2 regions of the Oceanobacillus sp. FSL W7-1309 genome follow, and region 1 is predicted to be linked to the other one. Evidence: riboswitches for the same ligand, from Rfam matches in the RefSeq annotation. Region 1 holds a riboswitch; the other holds the start of a gene.
The links. A riboswitch is a leader RNA that binds a small molecule or an ion and turns the genes downstream of it on or off. The one in region 1 is predicted to bind thiamine pyrophosphate.
Positions count from the first base shown of each region.

Region 2: it holds a riboswitch for thiamine pyrophosphate, as region 1 does, so the genes downstream of both, NST46_RS00290 (thiamine phosphate synthase) here and thiT (energy-coupled thiamine transporter ThiT) in region 1, are expected to answer to the same signal.

Region 1 is NZ_JBBOBX010000002.1:260,568-264,590, reverse strand. It holds gene NST46_RS13940 (hypothetical protein) at 1-213, opposite strand, end outside; gene NST46_RS13935 (general stress protein) at 348-698, shown strand; gene NST46_RS13930 (hypothetical protein) at 797-937, opposite strand; gene thiT (energy-coupled thiamine transporter ThiT) at 1,013-1,582, opposite strand; TPP riboswitch at 1,967-2,070, opposite strand; gene NST46_RS13920 (M3 family oligoendopeptidase) at 2,142-3,923, opposite strand.
Region 2 is NZ_JBBOBX010000001.1:56,892-60,914, forward strand. It holds gene NST46_RS00275 (thiazole synthase) at 1-227, opposite strand, end outside; gene thiS (sulfur carrier protein ThiS) at 224-427, opposite strand; gene thiO (glycine oxidase ThiO) at 440-1,549, opposite strand; gene NST46_RS00290 (thiamine phosphate synthase) at 1,546-2,142, opposite strand; TPP riboswitch at 2,280-2,389, opposite strand; gene NST46_RS00295 (hypothetical protein) at 2,575-2,712, shown strand; gene NST46_RS00300 (indolepyruvate ferredoxin oxidoreductase subunit alpha) at 3,206-3,445, opposite strand; gene NST46_RS00305 (AbgT family transporter) at 3,543-4,023, opposite strand, start outside.

The DNA.
Region 1 (4,023 bases):
GATAATTAGAAATATATTGAATAGCTCTTGCGCAGCTACTAAATTAGCGCGAAAGATTGTCGTCAGTCCATCTACAATACTCCCAGTGTAAAAACAACCAATAATAAAGGTACCTAATAGTGTCGGAAATACAACACCTTTACGAAATATCATTGTTAAGATAACAATAAGCGTAAATAAGCCATAAAGCACATGGGAAAATGTTAAAACCATTACGTATTCCTCCCTTTTGGATGTGCTATAACCTATGCGTAAAAATCGCGTTATGCGACAGATTCGAACACTGGATGTTTTATTAATTAAACAACGGGTACATAATATATAACTTCAAAAGGAGGAATTTATACATGAAACCATATGTAAAAGAATATGTAGATGAAACACAAATTAAACTTGACATTACGAAATTAAAAACAAAAGGTGTAGCAAGAGACGATATTTATATTCTTACACATGATGATGAAAGAACTGGTCGTCTAGCAGAAGGTGTGGATGCGAATACAATTGGGATGAAAGAGATGGATTTTTCAAGTGCCGTAGGGAATATGTTTAATAGTCAAGGTGATGAATTACGTACGAAGCTGAAGGAGATTGGTGTCACTACTGTAGAAGCAGAAAATTACGAAGAGGATTTGGATGACGGCAAGATTCTACTGATCGTTACCAATCATGATTTCGTAGAAGAAATGCTCGTGTAAATACGTATACAGAAAATCTGACCTCCCAAAAGTCTTAGGAGCATGGGGCATTCCCAACTGCCCATTCTCCCTAAGACTTTTGGGAGATTTTTCTTCTATTATGTGATACCATGTCCTTCCTCCCTATCTGCACAATCATTACAAAATAATTTTCCCTCTTTGTGTACACCATCAAAGAAACCATTCTCACAATAGATTTCTTCCAAACATTCCACACATATACCGATTAACTCTTGCATTACTTTATCTCCTTCCTAAAAAGAATAACCTCTTCTTAAAAGAGGTTATTCTTATGTGAGCGAATGTATAACATTTTACGCAGCATTTAATAATGTTCTTGGCTGCTTGTGGAACAAGAAAAATACAATTACAGTGCTGATAATAAAAGATGGAACCATGTAAGATGCATTATAAATTAATGAATATAACCAAGCTGGCTGCCCTTCGACGGCCGAACCAAAGAACACAATACCCGCCACATAATGAGCGACGAAGCGTAATGCAGAGCCAACGAAAACACCAAGCGTAATATAGGTTAAATACGTCTTCGATTCGCCGGATTTAACAGCCTCCTGAATTTTCTTAGCAAACAAACCAGCAAAGCCAAGTACCGTAAAGGCAATTGCATAATCAATAAATCCTTGTAATGGTTCTAGAACGTAAGCCGTTCCTGTTGCCACTTGCAAAACTCCCCAAAGGAATCCCGAGAGCAATCCCCCTTTAATCCCCCAACGGAACGCAACAATAAAAACCGGGATCATCGCAAACGAAACAGATCCGCCTTGCGCCCAAATTTTAAATGATATTGGAAGGATGTCTAAGAGAAGTGCTAAAGCAGTAAAAATCGCTACCTCTACCAAAAATAACGTACGTTTTGAATTCAATGTTAAGTACTCTCCCTTTTAGAGGCAGTTCAAAAAGTTCGGTAAAAATGACGCATCGCAGGGGATCTTCTGCTAAAATCGCCCACGTCCTGTGAGCAACACAGAAGTCACCAGATCCTGTGGAAGCCTGGTCCGGGGGAGTTACGCCGCCTCGAACTTCGACGCACAGGACGTGCTAGTGTCGGTGTTGCAACAAAGCTTTTCTGTGGGGCGAGTAAACACAGCCCCAGGGCGTTGCAACTGTAGCCGACCTCGGTCCTTTTTATCCTCCTTTTGAACATATACCTTTATCGCATTTTAGACGCAAAAAAGTAATGTCAAGGGAAGCTTTCTGATGGTGACTACAATTAAGTAGTCTGCTTCGCTCACATTACTTTTTTTATTCCATCAAAAAGACTACCATCCCTACGCTAGAATTAACTAACAGGTTCAAAGGGTCTGAACAATAATGTTCACTCTCAGTCAAAACGACTCCCCCTGCAGGCTTTTTCTATTTACTTTTTTGTTACCTGTATTGTACCTTATTTATTTGAATTGAACAAATTAATTACAAAAACAATTATAAACGTTGAAACTCCTTTACATCTTCTACACATAATCCAATAGCACTTTCCCAAAATTCCGGTTTCGTGAGATCAGCATTTAAATGCTTTTTTGCGAGCTCTTCTACTGTCATTCGACCAGTATCTCTTAGTAAGGCAATATAATCATCCTCGAAGCTGCCGCCTTTCTCCTTTGCATACGCGTAAATACCAAGGCTAAATAAATAGCCAAATGTATATGGAAAATTATAAAACGGAACACCTGTAATATGAAAATGTAGTTTAGAGGACCAAAAGTTTGGATCATATTCTTCTAAACTATTACAATAAGCTTCCTTTTGTGCTTCGACCATTAATTCATTTAAGCGCTGTGAAGAAACCATCCCTTGCTTACGCGCTTCATAAAATCGCGTTTCAAATAAAAACCTTGCATGAATATTCATAAAAAAGGCGACACTACGTTGAATTTTGTCTTCCAGTAACGCGAGTTTTTCTTCTTTCGTTTGGGCATTTCTTACAGAAGCATCTGCTACAATCATTTCCGCAAAAGTGGAGGCAGTTTCAGCTACATTCATTGCGTAACGCTGATTTAAACCATTAACATCATTCATCACATGCTGATGGTATGCGTGACCTAATTCATGGGCAAGAGTAGAAATATTTGATGATGTACCTGAATACGTCATAAATATGCGTGTCTGTTCACTATCTGGGAAACTCGTACAAAATCCACCAGGTCGTTTACCTGCACGATCTTCCGCTTCAATCCACCTTTCTTCAAATGCCATTTTTGCAAATCCTGCCATCTTCGGGCTGAACGTTTGAAATTGATCAACAATAAATTTCGCACCTTCTGTATAGCTTGATGTTTTTACAGTCGTACTGACTGGAGCACTGATATCGTAAATACTTAATTTCTCTAAACCGAGTAAATCTGCTTTTTTATTTAAATACGTTACAAAATGCTTTTTATTATTTATAATAGCTGTCCACATTGCATCCAACGTTTCTTTTTTCATCCGGTTTATTGCTAACGGTTCCTTTAAAACATGTTCCCATCCACGGTGTTTGTATGTTTCCAAACGAAAGCCGGCTAAATGATTTAAAGTCTGACTAAATAATGCAGATTGTTCTTCCCAAGCATTACTCAGCTGATCGAAAACATGTTTACGTACCTTACGATCAGGACTTGTTAGTTTATTGGACGCTTGACCTACAGAATAGCTCTTGTGTTCTCCTTTCTCTTCAATTTCCACGGTCATGTTTCCTACGATTGCTCCATACATTTGATTCCAAGCATGATAGCCATCTACCGCTAAATCATTGATTAGTACTTCTTGTTCTTCAGGAAGTTTTTCTTTTGCTTCTGTTCTGTTTTCATCTAAAACAAATGCAATATCCACTAATTCAGGGAGTTGCAATAAGGCTTCCCAACTCGAATCTGGAATTATAATTAACTTTTGATCTAATTTTGTTGTAATAGACCCCATCTCTGCTGATAAAACACTTCGCTGCCCAACTAATATATCGGCTTTCTCATCCTTTACGTTTTGTGCGCTGAGACAGCTTACAAAAGCAGAGGCCTCACGAAGTTTTTTGACTGTCGTTTCTAATTTATGTATAATCTGCACAAATTCAGATTCATAGTCTTCCTCCTGTGGATTAAATTGCTCCACCATCACTGAAAGCCCCTTCATTTCATCTTTTATATTATCAACGTACGCTTGAAATTGTTCTGATTCGCTTCCACCCGGAAATAGTGTATCCAAGTCCCATCTTGGATTTAAAGTCAACTGCATGAAATCTCCCCTTAATTTGATAATTTATCTTTTACCCTATCTTCATATTATAACGAAATTTCAGATGATAATCACGGAATTGGAAAAAATTTATATACTT
Region 2 (4,023 bases), on a different contig from region 1:
CTTGCTCCAGCTGTATTCGGAAGTAACGTATATTTAGTTAAGTCCAATTGTTCCAAGAAGTTTGGCTGACTTGCTTCAAAAATATTCATCCTTCTAACAGCAAACGTTAAAATTTCTGTTTCCGATACTGCTACTGCTTCTTTTTGAACCTCAAATGATGGGTACTTCCCTGTGCCTAATAATAAACGAGATTGGAAAGTACGATTAGCAATGGTTAACATAATCATCCGCCTCCTACAAAATGAATAATTTCTACGATATCCCCATTGAAAAGCCTTTTTGTTTCGTATTCTTCCTTCATAACAATTTCCTTATTTACCTCTACGACAGCAATCCGAGATTGTAATTGATAGTGTGCCAGCAACTCTCCGACTGAATCCACTACCTCTGGAAGTTCCACCTGTTTCCCATTCAGCTGAAATTTCATTTTTATCACCTCCTAAACTACTATGCTTTGACGACGATCTACACGAAATGTCTGCATCCATCCGTTATTTATGTCTTTTCCAACAACAAAATCACGAATCATTTCCCCGGTTGCTGGAGCAAGTAAAATTCCATTTCGGTAATGCCCACAAGCAATGAGTATTCTTTCTTCCTCTGGATGCCTTCCGATAAATGGGTTGCCATCAAACGTGCCTGGTCGCAAGCCTGCCTGAACGTGATCGATTTTCCATTCGATTGCAGATGGAAGCATGGCTTTTGCCTTTTCAATTAAAAACTTGATTCCTTCAAGGCTTACAGTATCACTCCAATCCTTCTTGATCATGGTTGCACCAATAACAAGCTTTCCATTATTTCTAGGAACGATATAACAGCTTTCATGAAATAGGGTATGCTCTAATACATGCTGTTCACTATGAACGATTAAACTTTCACCTTTAATTGGTATGAGCTCTTCATCTAATCCAATTTGCCTAAATAGCCCATTACCATATACACCTGTAGCAAAGACAACATAATTTGCTTCGACATCACCATGCATTGTTCGGACAAGATAGTTGCCATCTTTCTTTTCCACTTGATAAACACCATTGCTTTCCATAATGGATGCACCAAGGGCTCGAGCACTTTTAGCAAAGCTTTCACAGGTTTGTTCTGGTATAACACTCACATCATCCTTTATATATGCTGCTCCTAATATATTTGGAGCAATCAATGGCTCCCTTTTCTTTACTTCTTCTTTATCCAACCATTCTGCAGTTGGTTGCTTCAGAAGCGGAGTAAGCTGATACTTATCTGTATCTGAAAATACAAGCTTTAATATTCCACCTTCTTTGTATCCGATATCAATGCCGCTTAATTGATAAAGCTCATCCTTCAACCTGAGATATGCTTGTTGACTCGATCTGGCAAACGAAAATATTGTATCCTCGCCATTGCTTTCAGAATGAGCACCGAGCATACCAGCCGCAGCACTTGTAGTCATCAAACCAATTTGTCCTTTTTCAAATAACGCAACATCAACCTTTTCTTTCGCTAAGTAGTAGGCAATCGAACAACCAATAATACCACCACCAATTACGACTACTTCATAATGCTGTTTCACTTTGAAATTGCCTCCCTATATTTTTTTATCATCACGTTTGGTGCATCGGCATGGAAAATACCGGACATGATTGCAATTCCATCTGCTTTTGTCTGTTTCATTAACGGCACCTCTTCCAATGAAATTCCTCCGATACCATAAACTGGGATGTGAATTTCTCTTTTCATTCGTTCAATTGGCAAAATTCCATTTGGAGGTATTCCCCTTTTACTGCTTGTCTCAAAACAATGACCAAATATTATATAATCCGCCCCATCCGCTTCAGCTTCTTTCGCTTTTTCGAATGAATGTACACTGCAACCAACCCTTAGATGCGGATATTGCTTCTTCACTGTTTTTACTGGTAAGCCATGTTCTGGCAGGTGAAGATTTGGGATGTCACTAAGCAGTACGATATCAAGCCGATCATTTAGAATTACTTTTTCTTTATCAACCCCATTCATTTGCAGATAATCTAGTAGCTGCAAAATTTCACGGGCTGTTTTTGACTTTTCACGAATTTGGAGAAAATCAATCTCGTCGATGATGTCAATAATGGTATCTGCTAGCTTTTCAACAGTCATGCTATCTGCGGTTACAGCAATTAGCTTCATCAAACTCCCGCCCCTTTCTTTCAGGTTTCATCAAGAATCATTACCTAATAATGCAATTACAGCTTTTATGCACACAAAAAACCACTTTCCTGCACACAGAAAGTGGTATCGTATTTGTATAATGAAACTAACAATACAATTTGCCCTTGCCACATTCCTACGCAGGTGCTAGCCTGTTCAGGTTTTGAGGGTTTCAAAGTAACTACTTTTTTCTCAGCCCTTATCAAGGGTTCCCCTAGTGAATAACGCTACGTATTTACTTATCATTACTTTACCACAAATAGAAAAATTTGCAAAGTCTGGATTTTTCAAATAATACAGTTTAAAGACGAGTTGCAGGCTAGATTTCACACAGCTTTTTTATTTTCGAACCAAAAAAATACCATTTTCATGTATACTAAAACTAGAAAAAATAGAAAGAGGTCTTAAATAATGAAAGTAAAAATGAACGTACAGACAGCATATCATGGTGAATTGCTGCGAGCAGGCAAAGTATATGAAATTGATGAAACGACAGCAAAGCGGTGGATTGCTAGTAATTTGGCAGAAGAAGTTAAAAATGAAAAGTAAGCTATAACCTTCCGCAATTGATGCGTCCAGAACAGTTAAATTGTATGGAAAAAATGCTTACTTCTTTAGTTAAAACTGTTGGATCAGACATCGAATAACAAACTGAAGCGGGCGGGGATATCACATCGATGAAAGAAAAGAAAAACACCTGGCATCATGAAGTTATAGACGCAGTAAACATAATTAGAGTAGATAACAATCTTCTTTGGGAAAAGCAATAAGCATGAGCGCGAAATAGGTATACCAGGAAGCTTAATGAGATTCAATCTTCCAAACGCAACTGTAATACAGTACAAACCTCGCATATTGCTACCCGATTTTTTCCCACTAAATACAAATGTCAACCCAGCCGGATACACTTCGTGACTCTTTACTGTGAATAGCGGGGTTGACTATTTATAATGCATATTTTTTAGCACTGCCAATCTAACAGCACTGCTAGTTGAACAAATAGACGTTTCTTCTAGAACATTTCGTCTACTATCCAATAAATCTATCTATTCGCGAAGAATTCTTCCGCCTTTTCTAAAAATACTTCTTGATCAGGAGTCAAATCGTATTCCTCCTCGATCGCTGAAACAGGACAAACTGCTTTGCACGCACCACAGTCAATGCAAATGTCAGGATCAATATAAAATTGATCTGGTCCCTCTTCTATACAATCAACCGGACAGACACTCACACATTCTGCTGCCTTTTCCGGTCCACATGGATCCAATATTACAAAAGCCATTTATGATTTACCTCCTTACATACATCACTTTCTCTCTATTAAATGATAATGCTTAAACGTCTTGAAGTAAACCATTTGACTCGAAATTCCGACAACATTATACATAAACACTTACTCCTGGGCCAAACGGAATTCCAAAGTAGAAGAAAATTAACAGAAGAATCGTAAATGTAATCAAAAAGAAAATCGTATATGGTAACATTAATGCAATCAATGTACCAATTCCTGCTTTCTTATCATACTCCTTCATAAATCCAAGCACGATAATCAAATACGGGTTCATCGGTGTGATTACGTTTGTGGATGAGTCTGCAATTCGATATGCCGCTTGAACAAATGCTGGACTGTATCCTAAAAAGTAAAACATCGGTATAAAAATAGGTGCTTCTAACGCCCATTGTGCAGATCCACTAAATATAAACAAGTTCAATAGTGTTGTTAAAAGAACAAACCCTAATATAACAGCAATTCCTGTTAAACCAATGGATTCCAGCATGTTCGCTCCACTAATAGCAATCCAAGCTCCCATGTTTGTCCATTCGAAATAGGAGATAAATTGAGCTGCCGCAAATACGAGT